2 regions of the Aquincola sp. J276 genome follow, and region 2 is predicted to be linked to the other one. Evidence: riboswitches for the same ligand, from Rfam matches in the RefSeq annotation. Region 2 holds a riboswitch; the other holds the start of a gene.
The links. A riboswitch is a leader RNA that binds a small molecule or an ion and turns the genes downstream of it on or off. The one in region 2 is predicted to bind glycine.

Region 1 (7,381 bases), on a different contig from region 2:
GTACACGCTGGCCGCCTACTTCCTGGGCATGGCGCTGGGCCAGGCCTTCCACGGGCCGCTGGCCGACCGCTTCGGCCGCAAGCCGCCGCTGTATGCCGGGCTGGCGCTGTACCTGCTGGCCTCCATCGGCTGTGCACTGGCCGAGGGCGTGGCCATGCTCACCGCGCTGCGCTTGCTGCAGGCGCTGGGCGGCTGCGTGTGCATCGTGGTGCCCATGGCCATGGTGCGCGACCGGTTCGATCCGCAAACCTCCGCCCGCGTGCTGTCGCGGCTGATGCTGGTGATGGGCCTGGCGCCGATGCTGGCGCCACTGGCTGGCTCGGCGGTGCTGGGCCTGGGCGGCTGGCGCCTGGTGTTCTGGATCCTGGCGGCCTGCGGCGTGGCCGGGCTGCTGGCCTCGTGGCTGGCGCTGCCCGAATCGCTGCCGGCCGCGCAGCGCCGCGACACCTCGCCGCTGAAGGCGCTGCGCACCTACGCCGGGCTGCTGCGGGACCGCCGCTTCCTGGGCCATGCGCTGGCCACCGGCCTGGCCAATGCCGGCATGTTCGCGTACATCGCGGCCTCGCCCTTCGTGCTGATCGAGCTGCACGGGCTCTCGCCGCAGGCCTACGGGTTGGTGTTCGGCGCCAATGCGCTGGGCCTGGTGGCCGCGGCGCAGCTCAACCACCGGCTGCTCAAGCAGCATGACGCGGGCACGCTGCTGCAAGCCGCGCTTGCCGTGGCTGCGTTTGCCGGTGCTGGCCTGCTGGCGGTGGCGCTGCTCACGCCGGCATGGCCGGCCCTGGCGCTGCCGGGCACGTTGCTGGGGCTGTTCGTGTTCGTGGCATCGCTGGGCTTCGTCGGCGCCAATGCAGCCGCCGGGGCACTGGCCCACCAGGGCCACCAGGCCGGCAGCGCATCGGCGCTGATGGGCACGCTGCAGTTCACGCTGGCCAGCGCCAGCGGCGCGGCGGTCGGCCTGATGAACGACGGCAGCGCCTGCCCGATGGGCCTGGCCATGGCGGTGGCCGGCGGCCTGGCGCTGCTGGCCTACCGGCGGCTGGCCCGGCCCGTGCCCAGCTGAAGCCTTACGCGGCGGCCAGCCGCCCGGCCGGCGCCGCCTGCGGCAGGCCGCAGAAGGCGAAGTCCAGCTCCGGCACGCGGCCGCTCACGATGTCGGCGATGGCACGGCCGGAGCCGCAGGAATGCGTCCAGCCCAGCGTGCCATGCCCGGTGTTGAGGAACAGGTTGCTGATCCTCGAGCGGCCGATGTAGGGCACGTTGGACGGCGTGGCCGGTCGCAGCCCGGTCCAGTAGCGGGCGCCCTGGCCGTCCGTCATCTGCGGGAACAGCTCGCGGGTGCGGCGCACGATGGCTTCGCAGCGCACCAGGTTCAGCGAGGTGTCGTAGCCGTTGAGCTCGGCCGTGCCGGCGATGCGCAGCCGGTCGCCCAGGCGGGAGAACACCAGCTTGTACTCGTCGTCGGTCAGCGAGACGTTGTACGAGTTCGCCGGGTCGATCACCGGCAACGTGACCGAGTAGCCCTTGGCCGGGTAGATGCGCAGCGTGATGCCGAGTTGCCGCGCGAAGGCCGCGCTGAACGAGCCCATGCACAGCACGAAGCTGTCGGCTGCCTCGCGGCGCACCTTGCCGTCGGCATCGGCCACCTGCACCGCGGCCAGCCGGTCGCCCTCGCGCTCGATGCCAACGATGCGGGTGTCGGTGAAGAAGCGCACCCCGGCCGCCTGCGCATGCCGCGCCAGCACCTGCGTGAAGGCGTGGGCGTCGCCCGATTCGTCGCTGGGCGTCATGCTGCCGCCGGCGATGCGGTCGCGGCACTGGGCCAGCGCAGGCTCGATCTGCACGCACTCGTCGGCCGTCTTCATGTCCAGCTCGCAGCCATGCTCGCGCATCACGCGGGCCGGCTCCTGCGCGGCATCGAACTCCTGCTGGCTGGTGTAGAAGTGCAGGATGCCCTTTGTGAGGTGGTCGTACGGGATGTCCAGCTGCGCGCGCAGCTGCTGCAGCGTGCTGCGGCTGTACAGGCCCAGGTTGACGATCTGCCGGATGTTGTGGCGCGTGCGTGCCGGCGTGCATTCGCGCAGGAACTGCAGGCCCCACAGCCACTGCTGCGCATCGGGCCGCAGGCGGAAGAGCAGCGGCGCATCCTCGCGCGCCAGCCACTTCAGCACCTTCAGCGGCGCGCCGGGATTGGCCCAGGGCTCGGCATGCGAGACCGAGATCTGCCCGCCATTGGCGAAGCTGGTTTCCAGGCCGGCGCCGGGCTGGCGGTCGATCAGGGTGACGTCGTGGCCGGCCTGCTGCAGGAACCACGCCGAGGTCACGCCGGTCACGCCGGCGCCGAGAACGATGACTTTCATGGAGGTACTCTCAGGAAACGAACAGTCATGGAAGGGACGAACGCATCCGCGCTCGTGCCGCTCCCGCTGTCCTCGGTACCTGAGAGATTCAGCGCCGGCCCCTCACGGGCATGGCGCCTTGCTCCTTCGGTGGAAGCCCGTGGCGGGCTTCACTCTCCAGCGTCGGCCAATCGACAGATCCAGTACGGTGCCTGAGCGTGCATGGGAGGTTGCGCCTTCGGCGGCATGCCGGTGGTGGCATGCGCTCTCCTGAATCTGCGGCCGAGTTTAGCCGCAGAGGATGTGACGGGGTGTTGTCCGACAGCCCATGGGTTGCGCCAGCGGCGACACTCGGCGCCCGGGCTGCCGCGTCGCGGTGCCGGATCGAACAAGGAGAAACCCATGAGTCGCACATTGCTCGTGCTCGCCGTGCTGGTGCTCACCGCCGGCTTTGCGCTGCTGAACTGGTCGGCGTTTGCCACGCCCACGCCGCTGTACCTGGGCTTCACCACCGTGGAAGCGCCGCTGGGCCTGATCATGCTGGGCTTGGTGGCCGTGCTGAGCGTGGTGTTCGTGGTCTGGGCCATCTCGCTGCAGGCCACGCTGCTGATGGAGCAGCGCCGGCTGAACAAGGACCTGCAGGCCCAGCGTGCCCTGGCCGACACCGCCGAGGCCTCGCGCTTCACCGAGCTGCGCAGCTTCATCGCCGCCGAGACCCTGCGCCTCGCCCAATCCCACGAGCAGACGCGCAGCGCCCTGGTGCAGCGCATGGAGCAGCTGGAAGACCGCCAGCGCCTGGCCTTCGAGCAGAACGCCAATGCGATCGCGGCCACGCTGGGCGAGCTGGAAGACCGCTTGGAGCGCGGCCTGCCCGGCGGCAGCGTGGCGCTGGCCGAACGTTCGCGTTTCTAGGCCGCGCCCGGGCGACGGCCGAACATGGCCCAGCCCTCCATGGTCAGCACCGGCTCGCCGTGCTGGTTGCTGGCCTGCCAGCGTGAACGCACCAAGCCTACCTGCGGCTTGCTGGCCATGGGCCGGGCCTCCAGCACCTCCAGGCGCACGCTGAGCACATCGTCCACGTACACCGGCTTGAGCCAGCGCAGGTTCTCGATGCCCGGCGAGCCCAGGCTGCTGCTGTCCAGCACGTATTCGTCGCACATCATGCGCATGACCATCGCGCAGGTGTGCCACCCGCTGGCGCACAGGCGGCCGAACAACGAGCGGGCAGCGCCTTCGTCGCTCAGGTGGAAAGGCTGCGGATCGAATTCGCCGGCAAAGCGGATGATCTCCTCGCGCGTGACGCGCTTGGCGCCGAACTCGCGCACGCTGCCCACCGGAAAGTCCTCCCAGTAAAAGCGCTTGTCTGCCGGCACGGCGCCGGCTTGGGCCTCGCTCATCTCACCTCCTCGTTCGTGATGGCTGGAGGGTGAGAATGCCGGCATTCCCGCCATCGCGCACAGCGCCATCGCCATGACCGCCTTGATCGCCGGACTGTTGTTGTTCCTCGGCCCCCATGCCACGCGCATCTTTGCCGAAGGCTTTCGCCAGCGGCAGATCGCCGCGCACGGGCTGCGGCGCTGGAAGGGGTTGTACTCGCTGGTGTCGCTGGCCGGGCTGGTGCTCATCGTGTGGGGCTACGGCCAGGCGCGGCTGGACCCGGTGCTGCTGTGGCAGCCGCCGCGTGGCATGCGGCATGCGGCACTGCTGCTCACGCTGATCGCCTTCGTGTTGCTGGCCGCTTCCGACAGCCCGCGCAACCACATCAAGGCCGCGCTGCACCATCCGATGGTGCTGGGCGTGAAGGTCTGGGCCTTCGCCCACCTGCTGGCCAACGGCATGCTGGCCGACGTGGTGCTGTTCGGCAGCTTCCTGGTGTGGGCCATCGTGCTGTATGCCGTCTCGCGCCGGCGTGACCGGCGCGAGGGCACGGTGTACCCGCCCGGCACGCTGCGCGGCACCGTCATCACGCTGGTGGCCGGCGTGGGCGTGTGGCTGCTGTTCGTCTTCTGGCTGCACAGCTGGCTCATCGGCGTATCCCCGCTGGGATGATGCGGCGCCTGGCCTGGAAGGCGCTGGCCGCCCTGCTGGTGGTGGCCCTGGCGGCCTATGCCTTGATGCTGGGGGCGCTGTGGTGGAAGCAGGAGACGCTGATCTTCCATCCGGTGCCGCTGGCCGCCGACCACCGCTTCGACCTGCCGGCCGACGCGCAGGAGGTGTTCATCGACGTGCCCGGCGCGCGGCTGAATGCGCTGCACCTGCGGCGCCCCGGTGCACGCGGCGTGGTGTTCTTCCTGCATGGCAACGCAGGCAACCTGGAGCGCTGGTTCGTCAACCTCGACTTCTACCGCGCGCTGGGCATGGACCTGTTCATGCTGGACTACCGTGGCTATGGCAAGAGCACCGGCCGCATCGAGAGCGAGCAGCAGCTGCTGGCCGACGTGCAGGCCGCCTGGGCCCGGGTGGCGCCGCAGTACGCGGGCCGGCATGTGGTGTTCCTCGGCCGCTCGCTGGGCACCGGACTGGCGGCCCGGCTGGCCGCCGACCTGCCGCCGGCGCAGCGACCGCAGGCGCTGCTGCTGGTCTCGCCCTACCGCAGCATGGTGCAGATGGCGGCCGAGCAGTACCCCTTCGTGCCCGCGCCACTGCTGCGCTACCCGCTGCGCACCGATGCCGCATTGCGGGCGCTGGCAGGCACGGCGCTGCCCATCGACCTGGTGCATGGGGATCGCGACACGTTGATCCCGCTGGCCCACAGCGAGGCGCTGGCGCGCACGCTGCCCGGCGTGCGGCTGCACCGCGTGGCCGGTGCCGGCCATGGCGACCTGCAGCGCTTCGAAGCGTACGAAGCCGCGCTGCGCGACGCTATGGCGCCACCACGCGGCCGTTGAGCCGCTGCTGCTGCTGCTGCCATTCGCGGTGCATCTGCGCGCGGGTATAGGGCTGGCTGCGGCCAGCCAGCTGCACCGATAGCTGCGTCACCCAATCATGCGTGCGCGAGGGCGGCGCGCCCGCCACAGCCACCGCCAGCCACACGCCCACGATGAGCACCAGCTTCTTCGGCGCGCTGGCCTGGGGCAGTTCGGCCGCGCGCAGCGCCAGCAGGCTGGAAGCCGCGCCCAGGCCGAAGCCGACCCAGCATTCCGACGGCGAATGGGCATGCACCTTGACTCGTGACACCGCCACCAGCGCAGCCAGCGCCAGCCCGGCCAGTACCGCCGGCGCATGCCAGCGCGGATGCGATGCGCCCACCGTCTCGCGCGCCAGCAGCGGCAGGATGGCGGCGGAGAACATTGCGTGGCCGGAGATGCCGGTGAAATCCAGCGGCGCGTAGCCCACGCCGTAGCCGATGAAGGCCACCTTGCTGGCGGTGGTGAGCAGCGCGGCCACGGCGGTGGTGCCCAGCCACACCAGCGCCACGCGGGCCGCACCGGCGCGCAGGGCCAGCCAGGCGGTGACGGCCAGCAGTGCCGGCAGCAGGAGTTGGGCTTCGCCGAAGCGGGTGACGGTGTGCCAGAACAAGTACATCGGCCAGGGCAGCAATGACAAGGCCGGCATGTAGCCGGCCCTGGTGATTGGGGGAAACCCGAGCTTACTTGCCGCCGAGCTGCTTCTTCAGGTCCAGCCCCACGCCCTTGTTCACGAATTGCATCGTGGCGACCTTGCTCAGGTCGACCTCGCCAGGCTTGTACAGGCCGGCCTTGACCATCTTGTCGTAGAAGTCCTTCACCCGCTCCGGCTTCATGGCGCCGATGCCCAGCGTGGTGGCGTCGCCGGAATCGACGATGCCCAGGCTCTTCATCAGCGCGACCGACTTGTCCAGCATCTCGTCGGTCATCTCCGGGTTGTCGCGCTTGATCAGCGCATCCGCGCGGCGGCGGTCGCCGTACAGGTAGCTCACCCAGCCCATGGCCGACGCATTGACGAAGCTGCGGATGAGATCGGGGTCGTTCTTGACCATCTCGGTGCGGGCCTCGATGGTGGTGGAGTAGGTGCTGTAGCCGTGGTCGGCCAGCAGGAAGGTCAGCGGCTTGAAGCCGCCCTGCTTCTCGATGGAGATCGGCTCCTCCACCGCGTAGCCCTGCTGGATGCTCTTCTTGTCCGACAGGAAGGGCGCCAGGTTGTAGTTGTAGGGCTTGAGGTTCTCGTCCTTGAAGCCGTATTCGGCCTTGAGCCAGCTCCACCACGAGAACTGCGCATCCTTGGCGATGAAGGCGGTGGGCGCGTTCTTCAGGTCGGCAAACTGCTTGTAGCCCTGGTCCGGGTGGGCGAACAAGGCCTGCGGGTCCTTCTGGAACATGGACGCCACCACGATCACCGGCACGCCGTTCTTCACGTTGTCGAAGCTGTGCAGCAGGTTGCCGGTCATCAGGAAGTCGATCTTGCCGGCCGGCAGCAGCGGCCGGTTGTTCACCTGCGGGCCGCCCTGGCGGATCTCCACGTCCAGGCCCATGCGCTTGTAGGTGCCGTCGGCCAGCGCCTGGTAGAAGCCGCCGTGCGCAGCCTGGGCCTTCCAGTTGGTGGCGAACACCACCTTGGTCTGCGCCTGCGCGCCCAGTGCGCTGACGGTGAGGACGGCAAGGGCAAGGGCGCGGTAGGGCATGGTCGGACGGCGGCTGAAGGGGTGGGCGGACTATAGCGAGCGGTGTGCCAACCGGTAACAGCAGGGCTAGTCGGCCACCCTTTCGCTGTCATGCCAACGCCCCAGCAGCCAGTGCGACAGCAGCAGCATCAGCCCGTACAGCGCGATGCCGGTGAGCGACACCAGCACCAGCGCGGCGAACATCTTGGGCATCTCGGTGCGGAAGCTGGCTTCCAGGATGCGCGAGGCCAGGCCCGTCTCGCGGCCGGCGGCGCCGGCCGTGAACTCGGCCACCACCGCGCCGATGAGCGACAGCCCCGCCGCCACCCGCAGCCCGGCCATGAAGTACGGCAGCGCCGAAGGCACCAGCAGGTGCACCAGCGTCTGCCAGCGGGTGGCGCGATACAGGCGGAACAGGTCACGCAGCCGCGCATCGGCGCTGCGCAGGCCCACCACCGTGTTG
Region 2 (7,381 bases):
ACACGGCGTACATGCTGGCGACCACCGCCGGCAGCACCTGCGCGGTGCAGATGTTGGAGGTGGCCTTCTCGCGGCGGATGTGCTGCTCGCGCGTCTGCAGGGCCAGCCGGTAGGCCGGGGCGCCGTGTGCGTCCACGCTCACGCCCACCAGGCGGCCGGGCAGCGAGCGCTTGAACTCGTCGCGCGTGGCCATGTAGGCCGCATGCGGGCCGCCGGCGCCCATCGGCATGCCGAAGCGCTGGGTGTTGCCCACCACGATGTCGGCGCCCTGTTCACCCGGCGGCAGCAGCAGCGCCAGCGCCAGCAGATCGGCCGCGACGATGGCCAGCCCGCCCTGGGCATGCACGCCGTCGATCAGCGGGCGCAGGTCGCGCACGCGGCCGGTGACGCCCGGGTACTGCAGCAGCGCGGCGAAGGCCTGCACGCTGCCGGCCTCCTCGGCCGGGCCCACCTGCACCGTGATGCCCAGCGGCTCGGCGCGGGTGCGCACCACGGCCAGCGTCTGCGGCAGCACGTCGTCGGCCACGAAGAAGGTGGTGCTCTTGCTCTTGCCCACCCGCAGCGCCAGCGTCATGGCCTCGGCCGCGGCGGTGGCCTCGTCCAGCATCGACGCATTGGCGATGGCCATGCCGGTGAGGTCGGTCACCATGGTCTGGAAGTTCAGCAGCGCTTCCATGCGGCCCTGCGAGATCTCGGCCTGGTAGGGCGTGTAGGCGGTGTACCAGGCCGGGTTCTCGAGGATGTTGCGCAGCACGACCGGTGGCGTCAGCGTGCCGTGGTAGCCCTGCCCGATGAAGCTCTTGAGCAGCCGGTTGCGCGCGGCCACCGTCTTCAGCTCGGCCAGCGCCTGCGCCTCGGTCAGCGGCGCGGGCAGCGTCATGGCCGTGCCGCGGGCGATGGCACGCGGCACGATGGCGTCGATCAGCGCGCGGCGCGAGGCCGCCCCGATCACCGACAGCATGTGCGCCTCGTCGGCCGCGTCGGGGCCGATGTGGCGGGCGGTGAACTCGGCCTCGTTCTCGAGGTCGCCAAGCGGCTGGAGGGCAGGCATCAGCATGGAAAGGCTCGCGGGCAGGGAAGAGGGATCAGAGGGTCTTGAGCAGGGCCTGGTAGGCCGGCTCGTCCATCAGGCCGCCCAGCTGGCCGGCATCGGCCACGCGCACCTTGAAGAACCAGCCCGCGCCCATCGGGTCGGAATTGGCCAGCGACGGGTCGGCCCGCAGCGCCTCGTTCACTTCCACCACCTCGCCGGTGACGGGCATGAACAGGTCGGCCGCGGCCTTCACCGACTCCACCACGCCGGCCACGTCGCCCTTCTCGAAGGTCTTGCCCACTTCGGGCAGGTCGACGAACACCACGTCGCCCAGCGCGTCCTGCGCATGCTGGGTGATGCCGACGATGGCGGCATCGGTGTCGCCGGCATTGATCCACTCGTGGTCGTTGGTGAACTGAATCGTCATGTGCTCGCTCCTGGGGTTCGTGGGGTGGGATGGAAGGGGTTCAGCGCTGGTAGCGGTGGGGCGCGAAGGGCATCGCGCTAACCCGCATCGGCAGGCGCTTGCCGCGCACGTCGGCATGCACCTCGTTGCCGGGCTGTGCATGGTTGGCGGCCAGGTAGGCCATCGCGATGGGCTGGTTGACCGTGGGCGCCAGCGTGCCGCTGGTCACGCGGCCCAGCTTGTGGCCGTGGGCGTCGTGCAGGGTGGCGCCTTCGCGCACCGGGATGCGCTCCAGCCCCACCAGGCCCACGCGCTTGCTGGGCGCACCGCCGGCCAGGTGCTTCTCGATCACCGCCGCGCCGGGATAGTGGCCGGCCCGCGCGCCGCCGGGGCGCCGCACCTTCTGGATGGACCAGGCCAGGCCGGCTTCCACCGGCGAGGTGGTGGTGTCGATGTCATGGCCGTACAGGCACAGGCCGGCTTCCAGCCGCAGCGTGTCGCGCGCGCCCAGGCCGGCGGGCTTGACTTCCGGCTGCTCCAGCAGCTGGCGGGCCAGGGCCACGGCCTCCTCAGCGGGCACCGAGATCTCGAAGCCGTCCTCCCCGGTGTAGCCGGAGCGGGTGATGAAGCACTCCACGCCGTTCAGCGCGAAGCTGCCGCCGGTCATGAAGGTGAGGCGGGCCACGTCGGCATTCAGCCGCGCCAGCGCCTGCACCGCCTTCGGGCCCTGCAGCGCCAGCAAGGCACGGTCGGGCAGCGGGATGACCTGGCAACGGTGGCCGATGTGGGTCTGCAGGTGGCGGATGTCGTCGGCCTTGCAGCCGGCATTGACCACCAGGAACAGGTCGTTCTCGCGCCGGGTGACCATCAGGTCGTCGAGGATGCCGCCCGAGGCATTGGTGAGCTGGGTGTAGCGCTGCCTGCCCACGCCCAGATCGACGATGTCGGCCGGCACCAGGGTCTCGAGCGCGGCGGCCGCGGCGGCGGCATCGGGCAGCCGCAGCTGGCCCATGTGGGAGACGTCGAACAGCGCCGCCGAATCGCGGCACTGCCGGTGCTCGGCGAGGATGCCGCCGGGGTAGTTGACCGGCATCGCATAGCCGGCGAAGGGCACCATCTTGGCGCCCAGTTCCACGTGCAGCGCATGCAGCGGCGTCTGGAGCAGTTCAGCGGACATCGGATGTCTCCCGGGGTGAAAGGGGAAGCGAAGAGGCCATCGATCACCCACCATAACCGCCGTCGGGCGTTCTGGGTGGGGTGATGCCCTCGCTGTCCGCTTTACCTGAGAGATTGGCCGGGCCCCGCGTGGTGCGGCGGCACGGCTTGCCCCTTCGGTGGGCGGGCTCGCGGCCCGCCTCTCTCCAGTGAGGAACGCCCCGACGGGGCGTCTTGCCAGTCCTTTTGCCTGAGCGTTCGGAGCTTGTGCCCCTGCGCCTTCGGCGGCCGTTGCGTTGGGATGCCGCAGCGGCTCTCTCCTGGCGGGCGGCAGTGTAGCCCAGGCCCCCGGGTGGGCCGGGCCGCTGCCGCGCTGGGTCAGCGGCGCTGGTCCATGCGCAGTTCGCGCGCCATGCTGCGGCGGTCGCGGCCCATGGCGGGAATCAGGAAGGGCTCGAACTTCTGGCCCTTGTCTGCCGGGGGCTCGAAGGGCTCGCTGCGGCGGGAGCCGGCGGGCTGCACGGGATGAGCGGATTTCTGGATCATCATGCGGGGCTGTCTCACGGCTTGTTGGCGCCGCGTGGCACCTCTAACGACGCAAGATGGATTTCGGATGACAAAGCTTGCCGCAGGATTTCCAGCACAGGTAACAAGCCGCTGCGCTCTGGCCGTGGCGCTGCCGCCCGAGGCCCTGGCCCGCGCGGAAGCGCTGCTGGCCAGTGGTCGCCGGGCGGTGCTGGGGCTGGTGGGCACGCCCGGGGCGGGCAAGTCCACGGTGGCGCAGGCCCTGGCCGCCGCGCTGGGCGGCAGGGCGGTGGTGGTGCCGATGGACGGCTTCCACCTGGCGCAGGCGGAGCTGCAGCGGCTGGGCCGCGACCAGCGCAAGGGCGCGCCCGACACCTTTGATGCCGCCGGTTACGCCGCCCTGCTGCGCCGCCTGCATGCCGCCGTGCCCGGCGAAACCGTGTATGCGCCCGAGTTCCGGCGCGAGATCGAGGAGCCGGTGGCCGGCGCCATCGCGGTGACGCCCGAGGTGCCGCTGGTGATCACCGAGGGCAACTACCTGCTGCTCGACGACGGCCCCTGGGCCGCGGTGCGCCCGCTGCTCACCCAGGCCTGGTACGTGGAAGGCGACGAGCCAACGCGGCTGCGGCGGCTGGTGGCGCGGCATGTGCAATTCGGCCGCTCACCGGAGGCGGCGCGGGCCTGGGTGGACGGCAGCGACGAGCCGAACGCCCGCCGCATCGAGGCCACCCGGGCGCGTGCCGACTGGCTGCTGCGCTGGGATTGATCAGCCCGCCGGCGGCTGCAGCGCGCCGGCGTCGTCCGGATACAGCCCGCGCAGCAGTTCGGCGCTGACGGTCACCAGCCACGCCTGCAGCCCGGCCTGCAGGGTGTGGCGGTCGGCCTCGGCGGAGACGGCCACGCCGGCCTCCGCCCGCGCCGCCCACAGGCGGCGCAGCGCCGGCCGGTGGCTGGCGATGGCGGCGGCCACCGCCTCGTTCCAGAAGGGGGATGCTCGGTGGCCGTCCAGCCGCCGCGGCCGCGGCCGAAGTGCGCCACCGTCAGGTAGCCCAGCAGCGCGCCGTGCACCATGTCGTCCAGCGCGGCGTCCGACCAGGCCACGCTGGGCGCCTCCACGCCGCGCATCAGGTTGAAGCCGCGGGCCAGGCCGGCCGCGCCCAGCGCGCCCAGCAGCCCGCCGGCCAGCATGCCGCCGCCCAGGGTCAGGCCGCCGGTCAGCAGGTCGGCCTTCAGGCCGGCCAGCGCGCCCGTCACCGCGCCGCCCCACAGGGCGGCCCGGCCTTCGTCCACCGGCGCGCGCAGCGCGAACTGCGCCGCCACGCGGGACAGCACCGCATCCGCCTCCGCCCGGCCCTGCAGGCCGTGCAGCGCGATCAGCCGGTCGGTGGAGCCGCGGGTGTCCTCGGCCACGCGGGCGGCCAGGGCTTCCATCGCCCGCGCCTGCGGGCCGCCGGCCTCGTCGGGCTGCAGGCCGATGCTGCGGCCCACGGCCACGCCCAGCTCCTTCAGCCGCGCGCCCAGGCCGCCGGCGGGCAGGGCCTCGCGGTCCAGCGCGGCGCGGGCCAGGCGGTGCGCGAGCTCGGCCATGGCCTCGTGCCACACGCCCTGGCTGCGGCGCAGCCAGGCGGCCTGCAGCGCCGCCATGGCCGGGCGCCGCGCCGCAGGCAGGGCATCGGCCACCGCCTGCAGCAGCCGCCCTTCCTGCACCCAGCAGCGGGCGAAGGCGTCCAGCGCCAGCACCGGTCGCTGCACGCGCTGCTGCCAGGCCTGGCGCTGCGCCTCCTCCAGCGGCCGCGGCTGCGGCGGGCCCAGCTGGTTCAGCAGCACCACCACCGGCTTGCCCAGCAGCTGCAGCACCCGCAGCTCGGCATCGACGTAGGTCGCGTCGTCGGGCGACTCGGCCGCGTTCACCAGGTACAGCACCACGTCGGCCTGCTCCAGCACATTGCGCATGGCGCGCTGGGCCGACCAGAAGGGCTTGTGGCGGAAGCGGTCCCACACCTCCGCCAGGAACCAGCCGATCGGGTTGCCGGCCTGCTCCAACCGGCGCAGCAGCCGCACGCTGTCGCCGAAGCCGGGCGTGTCCCACAGCTCCAGCCGCTGGCCCTCGGGCGTGGCGAGCATGGTGTGGCGCTCGGCGGTCTCGGTCACATGGGCTTCGTCGCGCACCTCGCCGATGTCGCGGCCCAGCAGCGTGCGGGCCAGCGTGGTCTTGCCCACGTTGGTGTGGGACACGAGGCTGAGCCCGATGGCCTCGGTGGGCGCGCCGCTGCCGGTCATGCGGGCGCGGCCTGCAGCGCGGCCTCGGCGGCGGCCAGGTCGGGATGGGCGAGGTCGATGAACACCGGCGTGCGGCCCAGGCCGGCCAGCATGCGCTGCCAGGCCTCGCGCCGCTGCTGCGCCCGCGCCGCGCCGAAGCGCTGCGCGAAGCCGGAGGTGTCGACCAGCAGGCGGGCGGCGGGCCAGGCTTCGGCGGTGGCGCCGTGGGTCTCACGCTCCGGCGTGGCGCTGAGGGCGAACAGCAGCATCGCCGGCGGCGCGCCGTGGCCGGCGTCGTCGCCTTCGTGCAGCGGCTCGGCCAGCTGCAGCCGCGCCTGCTCGCCGAAGCTGTGGCGCAGCACCCGCTGCAGGCCTTCGACTGCCACCGCCGGCAGCCGGTACTGCACGGGCTGCACCCGCAGCAGCACCGCGCCACCGCGGTGGCTGCGCAGCAGGCGCTGGCTGTAGGCATCGTCGATGGGCAGCGGAAAGTTCCCCGCCAGCCGGTGCACGCGGATCGCGGCGCCCAGCGCCAGCGCCAGCCGCGGCAGCAGCACCACGCCGGCGGCGGTGAGTGCATGCAGATGGATCCAGCGGGCGGCGTTCTCGCCCGGCCCCGCGGAAAAGCGCAGGCCGGCCAGTTCGGCGGCCGTTGGCAGGGGGATGCCGCTGAGCGCCGAGGCCGGGCCCAGCACGCCGTTCAGCAGCCGGTGAACCGCATCGGCCGAGAGGAAGGTGCTGTCCCAGCCGGCGCGGTACTCGAAGGCCAGGCCATGCAGGTACATCGAGGCCAGCACGCCGGCCACCAGCGCCGCGGCCGCCGCATGCAGCCACACGGCCGCGCGGGCCGACCACAAGGGCGCCGCCTGGGCCGACCAGCGCTCGGCGAATCGCCCCAGGGCCGGGTGGCCCGCGGCGGCTCTCCAGGCGGGCGCGGCCAGCAGCCGGCGCAGGCCGAAGGGCGGCGGCGCGGCGACGTGGCCGGGCAGGTCTTCGGCGGACGCCAGGGTGCCTGCGCTCGATGCGCCATGAACCGCGCGCTGGCGCCGGGCAAGACGGTTGAGCGCCGCGGCCGCCAGCGCCAGGTAGACCAACAGGTTCCAGGCCAGCAGGCCCAGCAGCGGCGGTGCCAGCAGGTTGAGCTGCTGCGTCGGCCCGAGGGCCTGCGTTGCCAGCCCGAGGCCGGCCGCCAGCACCACCAGCAGCGGCCCGGGCCAGCGCGCGCCGCGGCTGGCCTGCAGCAGCCGGGCGGCGGCAGGCTCCTTCGGCAGCAGCAGGGCCAGGCCCGCCTGGGCGCGGGCGGCCAGGTAGCGCCCGGGCGCGGCTTGTTCGCCCACCGCGCGGGCCGCTTCGGCGCTGGCCGCGGCGGCATCCGCCTCGGTCCAGGGCGCGGCCATCGGCGCCTCGAAGGCGCGCAGCAGCGTGATGCGGCGCGCTTCGTCCTCGGTCACGGCGAGGCTGCGGCCCTTACATGCCGGCGTAGTTGGGTCCGCCGCCGCCTTCCGGCGTCACCCACACGATGTTCTGCGTGGGGTCCTTGATGTCGCAGGTCTTGCAGTGCACGCAGTTCTGGGCATTGATCTGCAGGCGGTCGGTGTTGTCGGCGTTCTTCACGTACTCGTACACGCCCGCCGGGCAGTAGCGGCCTTCGGGGCCGGCGTACTTGGCCAGGTTGATGGCCACCGGCACGCTGGCGTCCTTCAGCGTCAGGTGCGCCGGCTGGTTCTCCTCGTGGTTGGTGTTGCTGATGAACACCGAGGACAACCGGTCGAAGGTGAGCTTGCCGTCGGGCTTGGGATACACGATCGGCTGGCACTCCGCCGCCGGCAGCAGCCGGGTGTGGTCGGCCACCTTACGGTGGATGGTCCACGGCGGGCTCTTCACGCCCAGGCGGGGCAGCAGCCACTGCTCGATGCCGGTCATCAGCGAGCCGACGTACACGCCCCGCTTGAACCACTGCTTGAAGTTGCGCGACTGGTCCAGCTCGCGCTTGAGCCAGCTCT

Region 1: another riboswitch for glycine. It lies ahead of LRS14_RS12860 (D-amino acid dehydrogenase); the one in region 2 lies ahead of gcvT (glycine cleavage system aminomethyltransferase GcvT).

The regions. Positions count from the first base shown of each region.
Region 1 covers NZ_JAJONC010000001.1:2,798,527-2,805,907, forward strand. The annotation lists gene LRS14_RS12855 (Bcr/CflA family multidrug efflux MFS transporter) at 1-1,063, shown strand, start outside; gene LRS14_RS12860 (D-amino acid dehydrogenase) at 1,068-2,360, opposite strand; glycine riboswitch at 2,417-2,530, opposite strand; glycine riboswitch at 2,531-2,622, opposite strand; gene LRS14_RS12865 (hypothetical protein) at 2,742-3,251, shown strand; gene LRS14_RS12870 (MaoC family dehydratase) at 3,248-3,736, opposite strand; gene LRS14_RS12875 (NnrU family protein) at 3,810-4,388, shown strand; gene LRS14_RS12880 (alpha/beta hydrolase) at 4,388-5,227, shown strand; gene LRS14_RS12885 (phosphatase PAP2 family protein) at 5,202-5,864, opposite strand; gene LRS14_RS12890 (ABC transporter substrate-binding protein) at 5,929-6,939, opposite strand; gene LRS14_RS12895 (ABC transporter permease) at 7,006-7,381, opposite strand, start outside.
Region 2 covers NZ_JAJONC010000002.1:58,412-65,792, forward strand. The annotation lists gene gcvP (aminomethyl-transferring glycine dehydrogenase) at 1-1,057, opposite strand, end outside; gene gcvH (glycine cleavage system protein GcvH) at 1,086-1,460, opposite strand; gene gcvT (glycine cleavage system aminomethyltransferase GcvT) at 1,501-2,616, opposite strand; glycine riboswitch at 2,699-2,814, opposite strand; glycine riboswitch at 2,827-2,927, opposite strand; gene LRS14_RS18090 (hypothetical protein) at 2,973-3,158, opposite strand; gene LRS14_RS18095 (nucleoside/nucleotide kinase family protein) at 3,259-3,885, shown strand; gene LRS14_RS18100 (hypothetical protein) at 3,886-4,020, opposite strand; gene LRS14_RS18105 (GTPase domain-containing protein) at 3,957-5,399, opposite strand; gene LRS14_RS18110 (DUF2868 domain-containing protein) at 5,396-6,829, opposite strand; gene LRS14_RS18115 (electron transfer flavoprotein-ubiquinone oxidoreductase) at 6,846-7,381, opposite strand, start outside.